Linked DNA regions of Chloroflexus aurantiacus J-10-fl. The protein of the gene in region 2 interacts with the protein of the main gene of each other region in a pairwise test. Links are inferred from orthologs where the notes say so. Each region holds a gene or a part of one and is shown on either strand. Other genes may lie near its edges.

What was found.
Region 1: the proteins of topA (region 2) and CAUR_RS00185 interact in binary tests that used the Escherichia coli proteins (3 or more experiments, as listed by UniProt). The link is inferred for Chloroflexus aurantiacus J-10-fl from one-to-one orthologs.

Annotation. Positions count from the first base shown.
Region 1 is NC_010175.1:37,103-49,484, forward strand. The notes cover bases 5,578-8,551. They hold CAUR_RS00185 (YigZ family protein), read right to left. Parts: upstream 7,388-8,551; coding sequence 6,767-7,387; downstream 5,578-6,766. Other genes in these bases: CAUR_RS00175 (lysophospholipid acyltransferase family protein), read right to left, coding at 5,627-6,310; CAUR_RS00180 (DUF2231 domain-containing protein), read right to left, coding at 6,318-6,758; CAUR_RS00190 (hypothetical protein), read right to left, coding at 7,384-8,259; CAUR_RS21675 (AfsR/SARP family transcriptional regulator), read left to right, coding at 8,420-8,551. Also shown: CAUR_RS00150 (GGDEF domain-containing response regulator), read right to left, coding at 1-838; CAUR_RS00155 (MDR/zinc-dependent alcohol dehydrogenase-like family protein), read right to left, coding at 831-1,775; fmt (methionyl-tRNA formyltransferase), read left to right, coding at 2,413-3,345; CAUR_RS00165 (hypothetical protein), read left to right, coding at 4,191-4,625; CAUR_RS00170 (SH3 domain-containing protein), read left to right, coding at 4,642-5,235; more of CAUR_RS21675, read left to right, coding at 8,552-11,674; CAUR_RS21680 (bacterial transcriptional activator domain-containing protein), read left to right, coding at 11,616-11,909; CAUR_RS00200 (hypothetical protein), read right to left, coding at 12,007-12,225; leuB (3-isopropylmalate dehydrogenase), read left to right, coding at 12,337-12,382.
Region 2 is NC_010175.1:5,236,303-5,248,720, reverse strand. The notes cover bases 5,125-8,134. They hold topA (type I DNA topoisomerase), read left to right. Parts: upstream 5,125-5,469; coding sequence 5,470-7,800; downstream 7,801-8,134. Other genes in these bases: CAUR_RS20560 (ferritin), read right to left, coding at 5,125-5,297. In the rest of the region: CAUR_RS20585 (quinone-dependent dihydroorotate dehydrogenase), read right to left, coding at 1-105; CAUR_RS20580 (hypothetical protein), read right to left, coding at 92-442; CAUR_RS20575 (phosphotransacetylase family protein), read right to left, coding at 451-1,524; acs (acetate--CoA ligase alpha subunit), read right to left, coding at 1,533-3,623; putative photosynthetic complex assembly protein PuhE, read right to left, coding at 3,769-4,533; more of CAUR_RS20560, read right to left, coding at 4,794-5,124; CAUR_RS20550 (cysteine hydrolase family protein), read right to left, coding at 8,758-9,471; phosphate signaling complex protein PhoU, read left to right, coding at 9,853-10,512; metH (methionine synthase), read left to right, coding at 10,781-12,418. UniProt on the Escherichia coli protein: Releases the supercoiling and torsional tension of DNA, which is introduced during the DNA replication and transcription, by transiently cleaving and rejoining one strand of the DNA duplex.

The DNA.
Region 1 (12,382 bases), 5.2 Mb from region 2 along the record:
CCAGGCGGCTCGAAACCCCACCGACAGCCATCGTAGCCAGTGGAATATGGCGCAAATTACCGGCTCGATCATACCCGACCAGGTAGCCGCGTTGGCGGTCTTCCTCATCGTAGAGCGATAATGCTGCCTGTTCAAATTGATCAACCAGCCACCGCGCCAGGTCAGCAGCAACTGTACTCGGACAGAGCAGTACAAAATCATCACCGCCTATGTGGCCGACAAAGATAGCATGAGGTGCAAAGAATTGTTGTGCCTGCTCGCAAAGTTCGGCTACCAGGCGAATTACCTGGTCACCACGGGCAAAGCCATACTTGTCGTTAAACGCCTTGAATTCGTTGATGTCTGTGTAAAGTAAAGTAAATGGTTCACCGCGCTGAAGCCGGTAGCGAATTTCCTCACCGATGAGCACATTGCCGGGCAAACCGGTCAATGGGTTGCGAACCGGACGCTTCGTTATGCGCCGCAGTAACGAACGAATACGTGCCACAAGTTCGGCTTCGTTGAACGGCTTGGTGATGTAATCATCGGCACCGGTATCAAAACCGATGACGACATCAGATGGGTTGGCACGTGCAGTCACAATAATGATAGGCAGATGGGCAGTGCGGGTATCATTCCGCAGTTGCCGAATTGCCTCGTAACCATCAACCCCAGGGAGCATTAGATCAACGAGAATGATGTCTGGTAACTGCTCTTGGGCAATCCGAATCAACGACAACCCATCTTCGGCAGCCAGTACAGCGAAACCGGCTTGCGTCAATGTATCACTGAGCAAGGTACGAATATGGGGGTCGTCGTCGGCGAAAAGAACTGTTGGCAGATGAACTTCTTCAGACACTGAGCAAAACCTTAAGTTGGCCGGGAGCAGCGGCAAACGCTTGTAAACCTTCAGCAAGTGGATAACGGGCACTGATCAAGGGAGTGGTGGCAATCAGTCCCCGTTCTAGTAAGCGTAATGCGGGCGCAAATGGCCCACAGCGCGAGCCAATCAATTGAATCTCATCAACTACCACCATGCTAAGGTTAAGCTGAGTCTCGGCAGCAAAGGTGCTCTTCAAGATTAATCGACCACGTGGACGAATGATTTGTCGTGCGATATTCAAGCCAGATGGATTACCGGTACAATCGACGACGACATCAAATAAGGTGCCGGGAAGGTCTGTACTGCGCACACAGGTTATTCCCTGCTGACGGTAAACGTCCCACCGTTCGGGATGCCGACCGATCAGCGTGAGTTCACAACCGGTGAGACGGAGAACTTGAACGATCATAGCACCGAGTTTGCCGTCACCTACGACAGCAACCCGCTCGGTTGGACGAATATGGCTCTGTTCGACGATTTCGAGCGCGGCTGCCAGCGGTTCGGTGAAGACCGCAGCTTCATCACTCACCGAGGCAGGCACTTCGTGCAGGCAGGCCTCGGGTAACGTGAACAGGTCGGCCATCGCTCCATCACGCCGGTAGATACCAAGGGTTGTGCGTTGTGGACAATGGCTGACATCGCCGCGCAAACAGGTGGGGCAGCGGCGACAGGCCGCATTAATTTCTCCGACGACGCGCTTCCCCTGCCAGGATGGATCGTCACTGGCGACAACGGTACCAACAAACTCATGACCAAGTACGCCGCGAAAATTCATGTAGCCACGAGTGATCTCCAGATCGGTGTTGCAGATACCGACCAGGTGCGGACGAATTAAGGCCTCACCGGGCTGACGAACGGGGTCAGGATAATCGGTGGTATATTGCAGGTCACCATTGAAAAAAATTGCTCGCATAACAATGCTGTCTTCACGCTTAATGACACCGAACTCTATTATACTATATGCTGCTACTCGCTATGTTATGAAGTCAAGGCGAGGAGTTAACTACGATGCCAATCGCTCGGCGATACCTGTGTTGCGTCATCAGAAGTTTGAAGGCAAGGATTGCAAGCTATCCGTTCAACAATTGCCGCGAAATCAACAGGCCAAAGATATGGGCTGATACGTCGAGAGGTCAGAGATGACTGCCCGGACGACAGTAAAAGTTATCTCATTACCTGCGGACGCCATGATCGTGACGAGCACACACCGTATCTCCGTGACCAGCATGGTCAACGGCCTAACACGCGCCATATCGCGAGCACGGCTGGTGCGGCAGCATGGCTGACGCACACCAAACGACGCGACACGCGCATGACGAGCGGGCAAGGCAACCAATCCAACGAGTGATTGGTCAGCGTTCATGAGTCCGTGCGACGGTCTGGTAGGACGACAGCATAGCTTTTATGAAAGAAGTTCTACGCTGAAGAATAGACACTACCCGACAGGGAAGCCAGTAAATTCAGACTCAGCAATAGCAGGTAAAAAGCTGCATCATTTATGTTGTTCACCTCTGTTATTCTGTAGCGATTTCTAGCTGAAAAGGGATGACATGCGTATTTTATTTCTGGGCAGTCCATCATTCGCCGTTCACGCATTAGAGGCATTAGTTGCCGCCGGACACGAGATTGTCGGTGTTGTAACGCAACCAGACCGACCGGCCGGTCGTGACCGCCGGCTGACACCACCACCGGTAAAGATTGCAGCAATGGCCCATAACCTGCCGGTGCTCCAACCAGAGACATTGCGCGATCCGACAGTGGTTGAGACGTTGAGCGCTCTGCAACCAGAAGTTGGGGTCGTCGCTGCCTACGGTGAAATTCTACGTCGGGCTGTGTTGAGTATTCCGCCATTGGGGTATCTCAACATCCATCCATCGCTGCTGCCGCTATACCGTGGCCCTACCCCGGTAGCGGGCGCTATCCTGGCCGGAGAGACGGTAACCGGTGTGACGATTATGTTGCTCGATCCCAGTATGGATAGCGGACCGATCCTGGCTCAGGCTGTCGTTGATCTGCCACCAACCGCACGCGCCGGTCAATTGACCGATGAACTCTTTCGGATTGGCGCCGATTTGCTGGTGCAAGTGTTGCCACGCTATGCCCGTGGCGAGATTGAGCCTCGTCCACAAGATCACAGTCGGGCGACCGTGACTAAGATGCTGAAAAAAGAGGACGGTCGTATCGATTGGTCGTTACCGGCGATAGTGATTGAACGGATGACGAGGGCTTATGATCCGTGGCCTGGTGCTTATACCTTTTGGCGTGGTCAACCACTGCGTATTATCAAAGCGGCGGTAGCTTCGGCTGACGGTACAAACGTGCCGGGTACCGTTATTGGGCGTAGTGGCAGTGGGCATCCACTGGTGCAAACTGGCAGTGATGCCCTGGAGCTGATTGAAGTCCAGCCGGCCAGTCGCCGCCCCATGAGTGGCTCAGCCTGGCTGGCCGGTGTTCATGCTGACAACATCCGGCTAGGGGAGTAGCACCAGCCTGTTCGCCTTAGAACCCACCCGTAATCCGTGTATTTGATGGGTAGGAGCTATTTCGTCCATCCACGCAGACATTACGACATCTTCCACGCTCGGTGATGCACGTATCACAGGGTGTGGCGTGCGGACGTCCTGCTTCTACCCCCTCTTCTATGCATTACCCACATGTCACGCTGCATTAGGCCAGGCTGCAAGCCCTCCCCGTGGCAAAGGCTTCCAGCCTGCGTGCAGGCATCATCTCTAGCGCCGTCAGGTGTTGGCCGTGGCCGTTGGTACACAGGCACGAACCTGGTGCAACAACACCTCTACGCGCAGGTAGCGATTCGTGGCTAACCAACCCGATGATCGTCACGAGCACGTCCAGCATCCCCGTAACCAGAAGGGGTAACGGCGTACCACGCGCCGGATCGTGAGCACGGCCGGCGCGGCAGCATGGCTGCCGCACTCCAAACCCTGCGCCACGCACATGATGTGCGCGTAAGGCAACCCATCCAGTACGTGATAGCACGGCTGGAGCTGTGCGCTGCCACCTGGACAGTCGCCCAAAATAGCACCCATGGCGATCATACCCGCTGGTACATACGTGGTTGACGCCAGTTATGGGTAATGCATAGGTGTCCGCCGTGTCTCTGCGGTGTAAGATGCGAACCACAAAGGCACGGATCAGGTTCAGGACGGGCAGTGCATAACAGATGTCAGCAACTATGTCTCTACCTGCACCTTTTAACGCGATGCGTTATACCCTCTTGCGTTCTCCTGCTGAACCTCGTATAATCGTTTTCACAGGATTTTCCTACAGTACAGCACCGTCATTCACAGACGGCAAAGGGAGATGAACAATGCCATTCTTCAAAGACGAGGCAGAACTGCGTCAAATCTTAGGTGAACTGTATGACCGGGTGAAATGTGATGCCCAGATTGCACCCCGAATTTGTGAAGGACGCATCGTCATTCAGTTCCGCTACGAAGAACCGCACGGTGTTGTCACCATCGATGCTGCTCACCCGCCAACGCAGCCCGGCGCGTTTTGCGATGTGTTTTGGGGTGAAGTAGACCTGAAGCCAGATGTTGAAATGAGCATGAAGGCGGATATTGCGCATCAATTCTGGCATGGTAAGATTAATCTGATGACCGCCCTGGCTCGACGCCAGATTATTGCTAAAGGACCGATTCCCAAGATTCTCAAACTGCTACCCGCGGTTGAACCAATGTACACCCTGTACCCGCGGATGCTGAGAGAGATGGGACGCGAAGACCTGGTATTAACCCGGTAGTACTCGACATGGATGTATGCCAACCACGAGTGAGATGTATGAACGCGGTGCTGCCGATGCCGAGCGTGGTGAATTTAATCCGTTCTACTATCAGCACTACTACTACTACCGGCAAGGGTACGACTCGGTACGGCGCCGTAACCGACCAGGTATAAACCGGGTCGGCATATTACTCATAAGTGGCATTGGTGTGGTTGGACTGGTTGCGCTGGTATGGCTGATTGGACGTATTGGCCCGGCTGTCGTAGCGCAGCCAGTAGCATCACCGACAACAGTGGCTACAACTCCGCAACCTTCACCAATCCCTCCGACGCCAACACCACTCCCTTCACCCACACCAATTCCAACAGAGGCCCCACCAACCCTCCAGGTTGGTGGCCGAGCGGTCGTTGTGAATGTCGGTGAAGCTGCCCTGCGTCTACGCGCTTCACCAGGACTGACAGCCCGCGTGATTGCCCGCATCCCTGCCGGACGTGAAGTGGTGCTGCTTGAAGGGCCGATTGAGGTCGATGGTTATACATGGTGGCGTGTTGAGGTCGGATCACAAAGCGGTTGGTGCGCTGTCGCGACACCTGATGGGTTGACCTTTCTGGAACCGGTTGCCCCCTGATACGCCAACACACCCGTTGTGGATCAAACCGGGTGTTGTGGCGCACGCAGGAGAGGCGGGTGATCAATCTGCTGCTCGTGGTCGGTGTGGATGCTGCTTTGGCCGACGTTCAACACTCTCTGTGATGGACGGGCCGGGGTGAAGAGGTAGCAGCGCGTAGAGCGACGAGTTGCCGGAACCTGATTAAGTCTGTTCTTTCACAAGCATCATGCACCGGCAGTTCAGTACTCTTACTTATGGACGGGTCGGGATAAAGAGGCTGGCCCATAGTGTGACAGGCTACCGAAACCTGAACAAAAACACCTTGCGCCAGCGGTTCAGCACTCTCACCTATGGACGGGCCGGGGTGAAGAGGTGCCGGCCCGTAGAGCGACGGGTTGACGGAACCTGATCAGACCTGTTCCTTCACAGCAGCGGCTTCCAGCAATGCGGCATACGGCCCCCGCTGAGCTGGGGGGAGCATGGCGGCAATTTTGAGCATCATCTCGTTCGTCAACTGTTCCATCACATCGGCGGGAATCTTGTTGTCGGGAAGCGGTTCGACACGGTACGGCTCGCCGATGGTGATATGCACCGGTTTGCGGAGCAGCGTGCCGCGAAAACCGTGCTCGGTACCGGTAATGGCCATTGGTACAAGCGGCACACCGGCCTGCATCGCCAGCCGCACAGCACCGCCACGTCCGGGTTGCAGGATGCCATTCCGGCTGCGGTGGCCTTCGGGGAAGATCAGCAGTACAGCGCCATTACGGAGCGCTTGTGCTGCCGCGTCGAGCGCTGCCAGATCGCGTTTGCCGCGCCGGATTGGAATAACGTCCATATTGCGGAAAAACCAGCCGGCCAGCGGGTGGGAGAAAATCTCGATCTTGGCCAGCCACGAGAGGCGATAGCGAAATGGGAGCATGGCGCCAACGGCAGGGATGTCCACCCAGTTGATATGGTTCATAACCAGGATCATGCCCCCTTGCTCGCGTGGCGGCAGGCGCTCGATACCGCTGATTGACCAGCGCCACCAGCCGATGAGGCGAAAGAAGTTGATGATGAGGTAGAGAATACCGTATACCACGTAGGCAAACATAAGACCCTCACAAGCGGCCAAGGTTAAACTCGAAGACGAGACGGCCACCCAGCCAGCCCCCAAGCACCAGCAGGACGATTCCGGCGACATGCCAGCCAAGATAGGCATTGCGTTGCGTCGAATCGGTTAACAAGCCCGGCTGGCGACGGCGCATGAGCCAGACGCGACCGTAACACAGGGTTGCCGCCAGACTGGCCGCAGCGTGACCGTTGATCCACATAATGACCGGATCGTCAGGTGCGATCTGCGGACTTGTGACCTGGCGTGCTGCATCAATGAGGCCGCTGACCATAGCAATCACAGCTCCAAGCAAGCCGAAGATCAGGCAGTGGAACGAACTCTGTTCCCACTGCATACGACCGGTGCGCAGGGCAATGAACGTAAAGAGACTGCTGGCCAGCAGCAGCCCAATTGGAATATGGACAGTAGCCGGATGCAGTGCGTACATCGCTTTTATTATACCATAGGCGCTGTCTCAAGCCGTGCGCGACCGGCACTGATCTCGCCGATCTGGTGGTTGACGACAGCCACGTGATCGGTCGGTAGATCGGCGGTAATGACGACATCGACAGCAAATACTTCTTCGACAATTACTGCCGCGTGAGCTTCAAGTAAGCGGCGAATAGCCGTGTAATCGGAATACTGCAAGTGTACGATGATCCGCTGATAGATAACCCGTTGTGTGCGCGGTACGATTTCTAACACGGCCCGCGTCGCATCACTGTACGCTCGCACCAGCCCGCCGATGCCCAGCAAGGTTCCGCCAAAATAGCGGGTTACCACAACCGTAACATCACCCAGATCAGCCCCTCGCAAGACTGCCATCATCGGGCGACCGGCACTGCCGGCCGGCTCGCCGTCATCACTCATACCGGCGATGGTACTCTGCCCATAGCCAACCAGATAGGCATAGCAGTGATGTGTTGCGTCAGGCATTGCTGCGCGCACCATCGCAATTGCTTCCCGTGCAGCATCGACGGTTGGCGTAGGGAAGAGCTGAGCAATAAAGCGCGAACCACGCACAATCAATTCGGTACGGGCGGTACCGGCAGGAACAGGATAGTGAGGCGACGTCATGGCAATTCTTCTGGCCACAGTGGATGAACAATCTCATCAATGGCTGCTTCAAGCGCGGCAATTTCAGCCGTCAGTGTGTAGTAGCGGGCACGACCCTCGGTATGGCGGGCCAGCCAAAAGGGTTGGAACGGTTCTGGGATTGGGTTACGGAGCGCACGGGCAACTTCAGCCAGCAGATCACGAAATTCCAGTTCCCACCAGCGTTCAAGCAGCGGGCTAAGCGTGCTGCCCGGCGGCCCGAAATCGGCCAACAGCCGGCGGGCAAATTCACGGCTTAGTGTATGTCGTTCGTGGGCCATGGTCACTGCCTGTGCAGCAAGCTCCGCCAGTCGCCCGCCAATGGCAGTGGGTACCGGCGGCAGGGTAAACGTGTCGTGAGCTTGCCGGATCATCTGCTTTCCTTTAGTCGAAGCAAGCAGAGCCAGGGTAAGGTGATCGGCAGGTGCCACCATCCGAACCGGCGCCAGAACGACTGCCTGACCGGCATCCCAACTCAGACACACTTGATCACCATCGCCGATACATATCCGCGGGGTTGGTGCGGTCAGCACCGCAGTCGCCGCAGCCGGCAATTCCCACCAGTACGGTTCCGGATCATCGGCATACTCACGCAGATGCCGTTGCAAGCCAGGGTGGTGCCTGACCAGGTCAGCAAACGAATTGATACCCAGACGCTGCGAATATCCGTGTGGCAGCGTCAACAGCCAGCGTTCACCGGTTGGCGTATACCAGGGCTGCAATGATTCGCGGTCAACAACCGGACGCAGAAGGGGAGCGCAGGCCGGATCGAAAATGACAGCCTGATCGCGTGCTGCGCGCGAGAAGAAGAGTGCCGGTTTAGGCGTTGGAATACCAGAAATAAATGTGCGCATTCTTAGTGGGTCATGCTACAATAAAGATCATGATATAGTATACAACTGTATCATACATGAAAACACAATCAACCGTTTAATGTGTAGTGGCAGCTAGCCAGTTATTGTCACGTGTTGTTTATCGTTCACGGCGCTCTCTGATAGTCGCAAGGAGCCATCCATGACCGAACTGGCCGAACAGGTGCCATCGGTTGCGGTAAGCGCCCCCCTATTACCTCTGAAAATCACGCCGCCACCGGTGCGGTCTGATGAGATGCTGCGTCCCGATTTGCAGGCGCTGTTGGCTGAAGTTCGTCTGCTGCCGGCAACAGTGGTTGTCGCGCCGGCCGGCTATGGCAAGACAACACTCCTCGCCCAATGGGCCGATCAACTAATCCAGACCGGGGCGCAGGTCGCCTGGCTCGGTTTAGAGGCCACCGATCAAGAACCGGCGTTGCTGCTGGCATATCTCATTGGGGCAATACGGCGGGTCATACCTTCACTAGGCGATCAGGCATCACGAATCTTGCAGAGTATCTCAAGCCTGGATCGGAACTGGCCGCTGGTAGCAGGTGCATTGCTCAGCGATATTCAACGCGAATTACAATCACTGACTGTCCTGATCCTGGATGATGTACATCTGGTGGCTGATGGGCCGATCACTGCCGATTTGCTGGGCTATCTGCTCAGAGCAGCACCACCACATCTTCACATTGTGATGGCTTCACGCCGCCCCCTCACCTTTGCTCCCCTACCTCGCCTTCGCGCTGAGGGGACATTGCTTGAAGTTGGGGCAAATGATCTCTTGCTACGGCGTCACGAAGTTGTTGAATTATTACAGCGAGCCGGGTTAACTCTTTCTGATGAAGATATTGATCTCCTGCTCGAACGGACTGGTGGGTGGATGCTTAGTGTGCAGCTCGCCGTCCGCACACTTACCCGCCACGCCCCTTCCCAGCGCCGCAGCTATTTACAGGGATTGGTGACGAATCAGCACGATCTGTTCGAGTATCTGGCATCCGAGGTCTTGTCCGAGTTGCCTGAACCATTAGTTGATCGTCTGATTTGCGCAGCACTGCTGGGGCAGGTCAATCCGGCATTGCTCGATGAGGCCCTGAATGTCAGAGATAGCGCCCAATTAATCGAGCAGGCGATTGCTTTCGGGTTACCGATTACTGTTGACTCCGGCAGCACCAATGGCGAGCGTGTTTTCCGTTTTCATCCGCTCTGGCAGCGGTTGCTGGCCAACCGGGCATTGACCCGTTTCAATCGCGTCTTTGTGCGCGAACTTCACGAACGATTCGGTGAAGTGCTGGCCCGCCATGATCAGATCGAAGCCGCATTGCGTCATCTGGCGATGGCCGAGAATCCGACTGCGATTGCCCGTGCGTTGCGTGAACATGCCTGGCCGTTGATCGATACGTTGCAGCGCGAGAGTCTGCGTAACTGGATCGAACGTTTGCCACCAGAAGTACGTGATCGAGACCCCGAACTACTCCATATGTACGGCTGGAGTCTCTTTAACACTGATCGGGAACGGGCGTTGCAACTGATCGGTGAAGCGGCTGAAGCCTACCGCCGCAGCGGCCTACCAGCTCAGGAGTTGCGTGCGCTGCGTGATATGACGGTGCTCCTCTTTTGGGCTGATACACCAGCTCGCTTTAATCTGGTGTGTCGGCAGGTCATCGATGCAGCGGGGCGTGCCAACGACACCTGGTCACGAGGTGCAGCCCTGATCGGCCTGATGGCGCTGCTTTACAGTCGTGGTCGCTTCCGGGCAGCGCTGCGCGTGGCACGTTGGGTTGATCGCCGACCGTTGAGTGTGTTGTGGCAATGGCTACTGGCTGTTTTACGTGCGTCCATCTACATCCAGCAAGGGTATCCCACCGAAGCACTATCAGCAATTCGCGCAGCGCTGGAATTACCGCGTATAGACCGTAACGATCTGCTACGCCAGTCACTGCTGCTCTTGCAGGCGATGGCGTTGTATCAACAGGGAAAGCGTGATGATGCGCTTAGTCTCGCTCAAGAGAGTTATACCCGCTTGAATGATTATGCACCCGGCAGTGTGCTGGTCGGTAATGCAGCCTTGATACTCACCCTGCTGTTGATTGAACACGAACAGTTTGAGGTAGCCGCGACCTATCTCCAGCGAGTACGCCAGATAGCCGGACATCTCGATGATCATTTTCTGACGACACGCGCCCGTATTGTTGAGATCTATGCCCTGTTTCGCAGTACCCGCTCAGCAGCCGCTACAGCGCAGGCACTGACATTATTGCGTCAGCTCCAGGCGAAGGGAGAAAACGTTGAACGATCAGTAGCCGGCAATAACACCGTTCTCTTCTCGCAAGAGCTTTGGATGCAGAGTCTGCTGCTGATTGTGTTAGGAGAAGGTGGTGAGCCGCAACGTGCGCTCGAACTGGCCAATGAGCTTGTTACGCAGATGGCACAACGAAACGATGGTCTGTTCCGGGCGCTTGTTCATATATATCGCGCCTACCTCGTTGCCCAGCAGCGACCTGATGATCCTGCAATTGCCACCGATCTGGCGACGGCATGTGCCATTTGTGATCGCACAGGGGTTGAGTCGCTGCCGTTCCTCCCGCAAACGGTTATGAACTGGGCGATCACTGCGGCGCTTCGGATCGGGTTGTCAAGTCGGGCAATGATCGCTGCCCTTCGCCAATTCGATACGACAACGCTGAGTGTCATATTGATGCCACTGCTGGAAGAGACATTTCCATTAGCGGTGCGCCTGCGGAGTATCAATCTCGTCGGTGAACTGGGCCTGGTCAATGCGTATGGTACCCTTCGCGGCTTACTGAAAGAACGTTCACCACAGGTACGCGCAGCAGCGAGCGAGGCGCTGGAGCGCCTGGTCTATCGTCCCCCTTATCGCCTGGTGATCCGCGCATTGGGTAATTTCCAGGTATTGCGCGGCGACCAGGAGATTCGTGATCGTGACTGGCGCAGTGTGAAAGCTCGCCATCTGCTACAGTTGCTGCTGATCGAACGGGGGCGCATGCTACCCCGTGAGCAGATTATGGATATGCTCTGGCCGGGCCTTGACAGCGAGTCGGCGTCGAACAATCTGCGGGTAACAGTGAGTCGGCTGATTAAGGCCCTGGAACCGGATCGACCAGAAGGTGCGCCAACGTATTACCTGCTCCAACAAGGCGATACGTATGGGTTCAACGTCGAGAGTGACCATTCGTATGATGTAGCCAGATTCGTGCAGGTTGTCGAACAGGGCCGACGTGACCTGCAACTCAAACGCATTAATGAGGCACGCAAGGCATTTCAAGAGGCGGTCAACCTGTACAATGGCCCATTCTTACCGGATAGTCTGTACGAAGACTGGTCAGTTGTGGAACGTGAACGGCTGGAATTGCTGTTTATCGAAGCGGCACTCGGCCTGGGTCATTTTCTTTGATGAAGGTCAGTTTCACGAGGCGATTAAGCTGGGCTGGCGGGTGCTGGAATACGACAAGGCGCAAGAAGAGGCGTATCAGTTACTGATTAAGGCGTACCATGCTATCGGAGAGCGCAGTACGGCGATTCGCCTCTATCAACGCTGCGTTACCGCACTGCGCGAAGAATTGGGGGTTGAGCCATTACCAGAAACGGTCGCTTTGTTTGAGCTGGTGCGCGGTAAGCGTGCTTCATAATCCATCGGCACATTTCCGTTGCACACTGACCACAAACAGAAGACGGGCATCATCTGTGCTGACATCGTGGCAATGCACCAGCTTCTGGCGTTGCAGACTACCCGGAAGGATTGGTTGACTGACCGGTTACAGGTGCAGGTTCGGCATGACTGAGATGCGTCGTAATAAACGCCAGCAGTTCATCGAGCTGATCAATCCGGCTCTCCAGGCCGGTACCGATGTGTTGAATGCGCCCATGCCACCGTGGCGACGTAGAATCGCCATTGTCAGCCACTACAATCCGCACCAGAAATGATTCGACTCGCCGAGTCGCCATACATTTTTCCTCGTGTTACCATCTATGACAGGCGTTCGCACACTTAGTAGTATCATACATGCGTGTCCTTACCGTTTCATAACCATTTTTGAATGTGTTGCGAGGTTTACTGTGCAAGCTGTGATTGCTGTCCTTCCCGGCGATGGAATCGGGCCAG
Region 2 (12,418 bases):
TATATGCAAGGTACGTTCATGGGCCGTCTCGGCGTCGCCCCGACCGAGCCGAAACAAGATCGGGCGTATACCGTAGCGGTAGAACAGTGCCTCAGAACGGTTCAACTCCCACCTCAGACAGTTCATCGGCAAATCGCTCAATATCACGAGTGGTACGCAGACGGTCAATGCGACTCAGTAATCGTTTACGGTCTGCACTGTCATCAATCACTGCACGTTCCAGATATTGTTTTAGATACAGCTTAATCAGCTCTAACTGATCACTACTCAGGGGTTCTCCCTGCATATACTGCTCAATCGCCTCCGCCAACCGTCCGGTGATCTCTTCCATCCAGAAACGCGGAGGACGGGCAACCGGAAACGGATAGGGATAGTCAGGATTGGGCACGAAGATCAATGGGCCGATCACCTCGGCATTTTCGGGCAACGGATCGGTCGTCATAACACTTCCTAATGGATTTGCAACCCCAACAGGCGATACAGTCGATCAAAATCGAAATGCGTATCAAGCAATTCGGTAAAGCGGCGCAGTTTCGCTTCCTGGTGGAACCGAACTCTGCCAAACAACCGTTCAGCGCGATCAACGGTGCTCAGCGTGTCATCGGCAACCAGGATAATCGGCACTTCCAATTCGGCAGCCCGATCCATCACCTGCATCGTTGGCCGGATATTACCGGTCAATACCAGGGCATTGGTACTGGTTTGCAACGCGATCAACTGTAGATCGCTACGGTCGCCGCCGGTAATCACCGCCTTATTGGCCCGGCGACGGAAGAATGAGAGGCTTGCCTCAGCGCCCATTGCCCCGATCATCAACGAATCGAGCATCTTTTCACCCCATTCTGGGCGCCCAATGAGCTGACCGCCAAGATGTTGAGCCAGCTCGTTCACCGTTACCCCGGAGAGCAAGCGGTCACGTGGCAGAATACCCAGCACCGGAATCCCACGCCCCTCCAGGAATGGGGTGACCCGATTACGCACAAACTCGCGGTGCGGTTCTTCGACCTGATTGATCAACACCCCAAGCAGGCGATCCCCAACATAACGCTGCACGCTCAGAATGGTATCAACCGACAGGGTTGAGGTGTAACGACAGACGAGCAGACCAGGAGCCTGGAGCATATCAGTAACCTGATCGGCGGTCAGATCGACCAATGCTCCCTCGGCCCAGGTGTTTGTCCCTTCGAGGACAACAATATCTTTCTGACGCGACACGGCCAGGTAAGCATCGCGCAGCGTTTTGGCAAATGAGTGTGGTTGTCCACGTAAAATGGACTCGATCACTCCCGGTGTAATCAACACCGGCGCCACCTGCTCCATCGGCGCATCCAGGCCAATGGTTTGGCGGATAAAGGCAGCATCTTCATCGAGAACCGCATCAGGTGTGTGCGTTACCGAAACGCTCACCGGCTTCATATACCCGACGCGAAAGCCATCTTGCTGCATCCGCCGCAGCAATCCCACACACACCGCACTTTTGCCGACGTAGGTTTCGGTTGAGGCGACATACAGTGTTGCCATCATTGCCTCCATTAGTTGAGGATGATCCGGGCATCGAGGACGACTGCGCCCTCACCTTCATGATGGACGACGAGTGGATTGATATCCATCTCGACAATTTCCGGGAAATCGGTCACCAATTGGCTTACCCGCAGCACCGTCTCTTCAATTGCTGCGATGTCAGCCGGTGCTTCGCCACGCACACCACGTAAGAGCGGGTATGCACGGATCGAACGTATCTGCTCCTGCACCTCTTCAACACTGAGTGGTGCGAGGCGGAAGGCAACATCTTTCAACACCTCGACATAAATGCCTCCCATTCCCACCGCAATAAGTGGCCCGAACTGCGGATCGCGACTCACGCCGACCAAAACTTCACGGCCTTTACGAACCATCTCCTGTACCAGTACGCCCCAAATGCGGGCAGAAGGCAGGTACTTGCGTGCCCGGTATTCGATCAGTTCAAATGCATCGCGTACCGCACTCGCGTCACTCAGACCAACTCGAACGCCGCCAATATCACTCTTGTGCAGAATATCGGGGCTGGATATCTTCATCACGACCGGATACCCGAACTCATTGGCAATCGCGACCGCTTCGTCGGGAGTTTGGGCCAGGCGGCTTTTTGGCAGACGCATACCATACGCCTCGATCACTTCCCGCGCCTCAACTTCGCCTAGCTCTACCCGACCGGCTTCCCGCACACTCGCGAAGAGGCGGGCAACCCGTTCGCGATCAACCGAAAAGGTACGATAGGTTGGAGTGGGACGGCGTTGCCAGAGCGATTGCCGGTACATTGCGGCCAGTGATTGGACGGCCCGTTCCGGGAAGAGATAGTTGGGGATACGCGCAGCATTAAGCGCCTGCACCGCTTTTTCGATACTGGCGCCACCCATAAAACTGGTTACTACCGGTTTATCAGACCCTTTAACGAGATCGATAATCAGGTTGGCGGTCGTCAGGGGTTCAGAGACAGCCTGGGGCGTGAAAAGGATAATCAAGCCGTCCACGTTTGGATCGGCCAGGGCGGCTTTAATCGCCACAGCGTAGCGATCCGGGGTTGCATCACCGATCACATCAATCGGGTTAAAGACATTCGCATTCGGTGGTAATGTTTCCTGCAAATGCCGAATTGTTTCAGGCGTAAATTCGGCCATTGCCAGGCCACTACGTTCGACGGCGTCGGTAGCGATGATCCCCGGCCCACCGGCATTGGTAACAATCGCAACCCGGTTCCCGCGGATCATCGGCTGATAGGCAAAGACCAGCGCCAGATCGAACAGCTCGTTCATGGTGCGGGCGCGCAGAATACCACTTTGCGCAAACGCTGTTTCATAGGCAGCTTCAGAACCGGCCAGCGAGCCGGTATGCGACGAAGCGGCGCGGGTTCCGGCAGCCGTCGTGCCACTTTTGATGGCGACAACCGGTGTCGTCTTAGTCACTTCGCGAGCCACGCGGATAAAACCGGGGCCATCGTCGATAGCTTCGAGATAGGCCAGTATCACTCTGGAATGCTCATCGCGGTTCCAGGCTTCTAGCAACGCTACTTCATCAACATCTGTCTTGTTGCCCAGACTGACAAAACGCGAGAAGCCGATGCCCTGCTGGTGACTCCAATCAAGAATTGCGGTACAAATTGCACCCGACTGCGACATCAAGGCGATGTTGCCGGGGAGGGGCATAGCATTCGCGAATGAGGCGTTCAGCTTGCTGATGGTATCAATGATACCAAGCGAGTTGGGGCCGATCATGCGCATGCCGTACCGGCGCACGGTAGCTAACAGTTCGCGTTCCAGTTCGCGTCCGGCACCGCCAACCTCTTTAAAGCCGGCAGTAATTACGACCAGTCCTTTGATCCCCTTTCGACCGCATTCGTCAACCGCTGCAATCACGTGTTGCGGTGGAATGACGACCACGGCCAGATCAATCGGATTAGGAACATCAAGCACTGAAGGGTAGGCGCACAACCCAAGCACTTCGGTTGCGCGGGGGTGAATGGGATAGATATTGCCTTGATAACCGTGATCGAGAATATTTTTCAGAACACGGTGGCCGAGACGCGCCGGGTCCGGTGACGCGCCAATCACGGCTACCGATTGTGGAGAGAAGATAGCTTCTAGCATGATATGGGTGCTCCTTTTTCGCACACCTTGCGCATTCATCATAACCGATACAGCCGCTGGCGACAAGCGCAGGTTCAGGATGCATATGTACGCATCCTGTAATGCATGGTGCTCAGCCCGGTTACAAGAGTGGTGAGAACAGGCATTAATCGGTCGCCGGCGCGGGGACAGTCGCCGGTGCAGGAATCAAAAGGAGCCAGTGCTCAAGTGCGCCCAGGGTGAGGAGGCTGGCCAACAGGGCAAGCCGAATGGCTGCCGGATCACCGATATGAGCACCGATACTCAGCCATAGCATCAGTGCCAGCAATGTGCTTACCGAGACGCTGGGGCGGAAAAAGGCACTTGGTGGCCCTGGTTGCCAGTAGCTGGCCAGGAAGGCAAGATGCGCCGGAAAAAGATCAACCTGGAGCGAGCGTACCCCATACAGGACGTTCAGTTTTGCGCTCTGTTGCAGTGCCCAACTCAGGCCAAAGGTCAATGGCCCCAGCCAGTGGCTGGCATCCTGGAGCAGCCAAACCAGCAGGCCCAGTTCGAGCAGACAGCTCAATTGATGGTAAAAGTGGGTGCCAAGGGCGTAGTAGAAGCGTTGAAATCCACGAGCGTCGGGTGGACAGGGCTTGCGGCGTGGGCCGGCCAGGATACCACTGTAGAACGCAAGCTCGTGCCAGGCCCAGATCAACATACCGGCAGCAAAAGCCCGGTAGGCCCCGCCTGCGCTCAGATCGTGGCGTGTTGCGAGCAATTCACTGTGGGCGAAGATCAAGACCGGCAGGCTAAGAAATACCGCCCATCCGGCAACCCATTGCCCGCGTCGGTTCAGCCAGATCAAACCAAAGGTGAGACCCAACCATAATGCAACGACCGTGAGTAAGGGCAACAGGTAATAGAAGGCGATATCAGACCAGATCATAGCCTGCACTTTCTATACGTTTTTGCACTAATGTCATAATTGTACACGAAATGAAGAAAATAGTGAAGGGGGACGGCGAGAGGCGGAGTGAAAACGGTGCCTGGCACTGGGCCGGGAAGACTGTACCCTTACGTGAGCCTGGTGAAGGGAAAGGATGAAGGCGGTCTGGATGTCAGTAGGGGCGACGCATGCGTCGCCCCTACTGGTACGACAGGAACCGTAGAGGCACGGCATGCCGTCCCCTTACTCCCTACCACTCGCTACTCATCCTCTTCTTCTTCGCGCTCGGCCAGCTTCCGATCAAGCATCAACAGGCCAACGCCATCATTCCCGATGAGCTTAAGGTGCTGAATGATCTCATCAGCACTCTTCTCTTCCTCAACCTGCTCATCGATGAACCACTTCAACATACTCATCGTGGCGTAGTCGTTCTCCTGCGCGGCCAGCGCATAAATGGCATGGATCGCCGCCGTAACCCGTTGTTCATGCGCCAGCGCATGCTCGAAGGCGTCAAGCGGTGACGCATACTCGTTTTGCGGCTCGTCAATCGCACCGAGGGTTACTCGACCGCCACGGTCATTCACGTAGTCGAAGAAGCGGAGCGCGTGCTCACGTTCTTCTTCGCTCTGGATACGGAACCAGTGCGCAAAGCCGGTCAACGAGAGCGACTCGAAGTAGGCAGCCATGGCCAGATAGGTGTACGAAGCGGCGTATTCATAGGTGATCTGGCGATTCAATGCCTGTTGGATCTTTTCGCTGAGCATGGGACTTCTCCTTTGCTATAAAAACCTTACTGTTATCATACACCATTGTTGTCGGTGTTGCCTGCTCTTGCGCCCGAATCGTTCTTGACAAGCTGGCACGGGCCGCGTATAGTGCGAAAGCAAGATGGACGAGGCTGAAAGACGGACATTACATAATAATAGGAATTATCACATGGGTGAAAAAGTTGTGATTGTTGAGTCGCCGGCAAAGGCGCGGACGATTCAAAAATATCTGGGCAAAGGCTACAAGGTTGCTTCGAGTATGGGGCACGTGCGTGATCTGCCCAAGAGCGGCCTTGCAATCGATATTGAACACGATTTTGCGCCTTCGTATGAGATTGTCAAGCCAAAGGTTGTCAGCGAGTTGAGCCAGGCTCTGCGCAACGCCGAGGCGGTCTACCTGGCGACCGACCCGGATCGGGAAGGCGAGGCGATTGCCTGGCATATTACGCAGGCGGTCAAGCTGCCGAAGAAGACGCCGGTGTATCGGGTGGTCTTCCAGGAGATTACCCGCAATGCTGTGCAACAGGCGCTGCAACAACCGCGCCAGATCAATCAGAATCTGGTGGAAGCGCAGCAGGCCCGGCGCGTACTTGATCGGCTGGTCGGCTACCAGTTAAGCCCGTTGCTTTGGGATAAAGTAAAGCGAGGCTTAAGCGCCGGACGTGTGCAGTCGGTTGCCGTGCGCTTGATTGTCGAGCGTGAACGGGAGATCGAGCAGTTTCAACCGCAGGAATACTGGACTATCGAGGCCGATCTGCTGAAAGATGCCGGTGTCGCCCCGCGTGATCTCTTCCGGGCGGTGCTGATTGAGCGCGATGGGAAGAAGCTTGAAAAGTTTTCAATCGAGAATCGCGAACAGGCCGAGGCGATTGTGGCCGATCTGCAGGGGGCTGCCTATACCGTCGTGCGGGTGACGCGGCGCGACAAGCGGCGCAGCCCGGCTCCTCCCTTTACCACCAGCACCCTGCAACAAGAGGCAGCGCGCAAGTTGGGCTTTAGTGCCAAGAAGACGATGACCCTTGCCCAGCGCCTGTACGAAGGCGTTGATATTGGTGGTGAGGACGGGATGGTCGGTCTGATTACCTATATGCGTACCGACAGCGTCCAGGTTGCTGCGGAAGCGCAGACTGAAGCGCGTGATGTGATTGGCAAGCGTTTCGGCAAAGAGTATCTGCCCGATCAGCCGCCGGTGTACAAGACAAAGGCGAAGGGTGCCCAGGAGGCACACGAGGCGATTCGACCAACCAGCAGCGCCCGCTTGCCCGAACAGTTGAGTGGAAAGCTTGAAAACGATTTGTGGCGGCTCTACGATCTGATCTGGAAGCGGTTTATTGCCTCGCAGATGGCACCGGCAGTCTTCGATAGCACAACCGTTGACATTGCAGCAACACCGGTCGTTGCCGGTGCGCCGGCCTACCTCTTCCGCGCTACCGGATCGGTGCTCAAGTTCCCCGGTTTTCTCGCCGTCTATAACGTCAGCCTCGATGAAGGCGAAGAAGACGAAGACAGTGAACGGCGTTTGCCGCCGCTGGCTGAAGGGGAAGCGTTGCAACTGGTTGAGCTGTTGCCGATCCAGCACTTCACCGAACCACCGCCCCGCTACACCGAGGCCAGCCTGGTGAAAGAGCTGGAGCGGCTCGGCATCGGACGGCCCAGTACCTACGCCTCGATACTCTCGACGATTCAAGAACGCGAATATGTCGAGATGGTCGATAAAAAGCTGATCCCGACAACGCTAGGGCGGGTGGTGACCGATTTGCTGGTGGAGCATTTCGGCAACATTGTCGATTACGATTTTACCTCGGCCCTGGAACAGCAGCTCGATGATATTGCGGAAGGATCGAAGAAGTGGGTGCCGGTGCTGCGCGAGTTCTACGGCCCCTTCCGTTCAACGCTTGAACAGGCGCAGCGCCAGATGCGCAATGTCAAACGCGAAGAGATCGTCACCGATCTCGACTGTCCGAAGTGTGGTCAGGGGAAACTGGTGATTCGCTTTGGCCGGAACGGTGAATTTCTGGCCTGCTCGCGCTACAACCGCGAAGGCGACGGTGAGTCGTGCGATTTTACCAGTGATTTTCACCGTGATGAACAAGGTCAGATTGTGATCGACAAAGCCAGTGCGCCTGAGACGAGCGATGTGCTGTGTAATGTCTGTGGCCGGCCCATGGTGATCAAAAAGAGCCGCTTCGGCCCCTTCCTCGGCTGTTCGGGCTACCCGGAATGCAACAACACCCGCCGGATCGGGCGTGACGGCAAACCAGTGCCGCTTCCCGAACCGACCGGTGTCCAATGCCCGAAGTGCGGCGAGGGTGAATTGCTGCGCCGGCGAGGAAAATTTGGCCGCCCGTTCTACGGCTGTTCGCGCTACCCGAAGTGTGACTACATCACCAATACGCTCGATGAGGCGCAGGCGGGTGAGGCACCGGCAGAGCCGGCAAAGAACGAGCCTGCGTTGCCCTCACCTTCCCGTTCATCAAAGCGCACCCGCAAGAGTGCTTGAGTACTCGTCTGGATCATCTATATTGGTTTTACGGTATGGGCAGGCGGATATAACATCCTTGCCTGCCCTGTTCACATCTGGGTACAAGCCCGCCCTTCTGGTTGTGAGAGCTACCCCCCGGCGATGCGCATTCGTATCGAGGGGGTTGGATTGCGGGTGAGACACCGGCAGAGCCAGCGAAGAACGAGCCTGCGTTGCCCTCACCTTCCCGTTCATCAAAGCGCACCCGCAAGAGTGCTTGAGTGCTCGTCTGGATCATCTATATTGGTTTTATCTTATGGGCAGGCGGATATACCATCTTTGCCTGCCCTGTTCACATCTGGGTGCAAGCCCGCCCTTCTGGTTGTGAGAGCTACCCCCCGGCGATGCGCATTGGTATCGTGGGGTTTGGATTGCGGTTGAGACACCGGCAGAGCCGGCAAAGAACGAGCCTGCGTTGCCCTCACCTTCCCGTTCATCAAAGCGCACCCGCAAGAGTGCTTGAGTACTCGTCTGGATCATCTATATTGGCTTTATCTTATGGGCAGGCGGATATACCATCTTTGCCTGCCCTGGTCGCATCTGGGTACAAGCCCGCCCTTCTGGTTGTGAGAGCTACCTCCCGGCGATGCGCATTCGTATCGTGGGGGGTTGGATTGAAGTGCGATAGAAGCCATCGCTCGTGATCGTACCGTCAGGCTAGCGATGTTCGCTACTGAACACGTCGTCGTATCTCTTTCCGGAGAGGATACTGTTTCCAGCCGGGTTGCCCGTAGCGCATCGTTTGGCGTGCGGCAGCATGCTGCCGCAACAGCCGTGCTTCGTGACAGGCGTATATGATGCCGCTAACCCTGCTGGTCACGGGGATACGGTGTGTGCCCGGCACGATCATGTGGTCTGTAGGTGATTAAAGCGACAACTTCTACCCTACCACAACACCGGCTTTAGCTGGTGCTGCCTCACCATTACCACCACCGGCTACGCAATATTCATGACCTCCACGCCATTCTGCGCCATATGATGCAGGAAGAGGACATGGTGCAGATCGCCGTCGTGGGCGTAGATGCCCAGGTTGCGCGCAACTTCTACCGGCGTATCGAACGTATCAACCGCATTTGCCGCCACAATAACCCGTCGCTTGAGATTAAGCGCATTCGCCTCCAGGCGCAGGTGCATAGCCGCACTATACACACACAGATCAGTACAATCGCCAACCAGCACAAACGTATCAAGCTGGGGATGCTCGGCCAGCCACGACCCAAAGCGAGTACCCAGATGAGAACTGAGCGAATTCTTCTCAATCACCACAATCTGATCGGCGAACGGCAACTCGGCCAGCTCACGAATCGTCTGGCTCTCGGCAGTACCGGCGAGGCAGTGGGGTGGATACGCGGCAAATTCTGGCGTCGCCGGATCGTGGGTGTCCTGCGTTAACACAAACGCACGTACCCCCAGATCGTAAGCGCGCCGGAAGATCTGCACAACCGGCTCAATCAGAGCACCCACCCGTGGGCCGGCCAGAGGACCCTCTTTGCAGAAGCCGTTGATCATATCAATCGAGCAGAGAGCAACGCGCTCTGGGGTAGTGCCAACAATCGTCGCCAGATCGACCTGGGGCAGATTCGTGTACCACGCTTCCAGATAGTCGAGAAATGGTGTACTGCGCCGGGCCAGGTCTGTAATCGCAGCCATGACTCGCCTCCTTTCTTTGGTGTAAAACTGACACTATTGTACCACGCTTTGATCACCCCGTCAAGGGGAGATTGTTGGGGGACTGAGCGAAGAGATCGGTAGACAAAAACCCTGTAGCACAGACATCTTTCCCGCGCATGAACCTGTCAACTACCTCCTATCTCCTATCCTCTATCTCCTATCTCCTACCTCCTACTTCCTACCTCCTACTTCCTATCTCCTATCTTCTATCTCCTATCTTCTATCTCCTATCCCACGCCACACTGATGAGGTTTCAAGTATAATGAAAGCATCCTGGACTGTTCAGGACCGGCTTGTCCAACGTGGTGGTACAGGTATACGTGACATCGAGCCATACCAGGCTGAGGGAGGGATACACACATGGTGCGCGAGCGATATATTCGGCAGATCAGTGCCCTGCGCGAAGATTTGCTGCGGATGTTCAGTATGGTCGAGCAGCAGTTGCTGCGGGCGATTCGCTGTCTGGAGACGTGGGACTCGACGGCTGCGGCGCAGATTATCAACGATGATCGGCAGATTGATGATGCCTGGCGTGCGCTCGAAGAGAGTGTGATTCACGTGCTGGCCACCCAACAGCCGGTAGTAGCTTCTGATTTGCGTCTCACCAGTGTGGTGTCGGCGATTGCCAGTGAGCTTGAGCGGATTGGTGATTACGCGAATAGCATTGCCAAGCGGGTCCGGCGGGCTTCGCGGCGTGCAGTCTTCATTCCGCCACCTCCCCAGATTCACGAGATGGCGCAGTTGGCACTGCAAATGTTGAATACCAGCCTGGAGGCGTTTTTGCGGCAGGACGCTGATCTGGCTCGCTCGCTGACTGCCCACGATGAGCGGGTTGATGAACTGGAAGACACCCTCCGCGAGTTGATCATTGCCGAGGCGCGTCAAGACCCGGATCGCTTTGAGGCAGCGCTCGATCTCCTCGATATGGTGCATGCGCTGGAGCGAACTGCTGATCGGGCGACAAATATCGGCGAGCGTGTGATCTATCTGGCGACGAACAGTCAGACAACATTGAATTGAAGTCGATCCTTCATGTCTGGTGATAGTGGTGAGGAGTGGCCGTTGATGAAGCGTATGGGCTACTCTCACCCCGGCAGGTACGCGCTGTGACACAGGCACACTCATTGATGAATGTCGCTACGGGTTGACTGGCCCGCATCCCTTTGAAATCCTGCTGCATATCGAGTATTATTGCTAGTAGATGTGACGAGCGCCGGCGCTTTGATCAATCATCGCCGGCGCTCGTGTGTGAGTCTGGCAACAGTTATGTATTCCAGGTGAGGCAACTGTGAGTCGACCAACCTATCTTCAGGCGTTAGCCGAACGGGTTTTGATTTTCGACGGGGCCATGGGGACCTCGATTGATACCTTCGATCTGACAGCCGCTGATTACGGGGGCGAAGCAACGTTTGGTTGCCGTGATTATCTGGTGATCACGCGCCCTGATGTGATCGAGGCGATCCATACCTCTTTTCTTGAGGCCGGCTGTGATGTGCTTGAGACGTGTACGTTCCAGAGCACCCGGCCACGACTGGCCGAATGGGGGTTGGGCGAACGCACGGTCGAGATCAATCGGGCGGCTGCCGCGTTGGCCCGTCGTGTTGCTGATCGGTTCGCCGCTCGTGATGGTCGGCCACGCTATGTTGCCGGTTCGATGGGGCCAACCGGTAAGTTGCCCTCTTCCGACGATCCGGCGCTGAGTGATATTACGTTCGCCGAGCTGTCGGATATTTACTACGAGCAGGCAATCGGTTTGATCGAGGGTGGTGTTGATCTGCTGCTGGTCGAGACAAGTGTTGATATTCTTGAGGTCAAAGCTGCTCTCGACGGCATTCGGCGGGCGAAGATTGATCTTCAGCGACCCGATATTGCAGTGCAGGCTCAGGTGTTTCTCGATCTGTCGGGCCGTATGTTGCTCGGTACTGATGTGCCGGCTATGATCGCGACGCTCGAAGCAATGCCGGTTGATGTGATCGGGTTGAATTGCAGCACCGGCCCCGAACATATGCGGGCGGCCATTCAGTATCTCACTACCCACTCGCGCAAACCGATCTCGTGTATCCCGAACGCCGGCTTACCGCTAGAGGTCGATGGCCGCACGGTCTATCCAATGGAGCCGGAGCCGTTTGCGGCTATTCTGGGTGAGTTTGTGCGTGAGTATGGAGTCGCTGTGGTCGGCGGTTGCTGTGGTACCCGTCCTGCCCACATTGCCCGCTTGCGCCAGATATTGGGTGACGCACCGCGCCCGAAGCAGCGGCAGGTTGAGTATATTCCGAGCGTGAGTTCGGGGATTCGGGCTGCCGCATTACGCCAGGACGCAACCCTGACCATGATCGGCGAGCGCCTGAATACGCTCGGTTCACGGAAGGTGAAGCGCTTACTGCTGCGTGATGATTACGATGGCGCTCTGGAAGTCGCCCGTGAACAGGTTGAGAGTGGCGCGCATATGCTCGATGTCTGTGTAGCCATGACCGAGCGCAATGACGAAAAAGAGCAGATGACGCGCCTGATCAAAAAGCTGACGCTCAACATCGAGCTACCGCTGGTCATTGACACTACCGAGGCCGATGTTCTCGAAGCAGCCTTGTCGATCTATCCCGGTCGTGCACTGATCAACTCGGTCTCGCTTGAAGGCGGGCGTGGCGCTAAGATTGATAAGGTGTTGCCACTGGCAGCCCGCTACGGCGCAGCCGTGATCGCGATGACCATCGATGAGGAGGGCATGGCCCACACTGCTGAACGCAAGGTCGCCATTGCCGAACGCATCGCCCGCATCGCTCAAGAGGAATACGGTATTCCCGCCGAAGCGCTGGTGTTTGATGTGCTGACCTTCCCGATTACGACCGGTCAGGAAGAGTTGCGCTATTCGGCCATCGAAACGCTGGAAGGGATTCGCCTGGTCAAGCAGCGGATTCCCGGCTGTTTC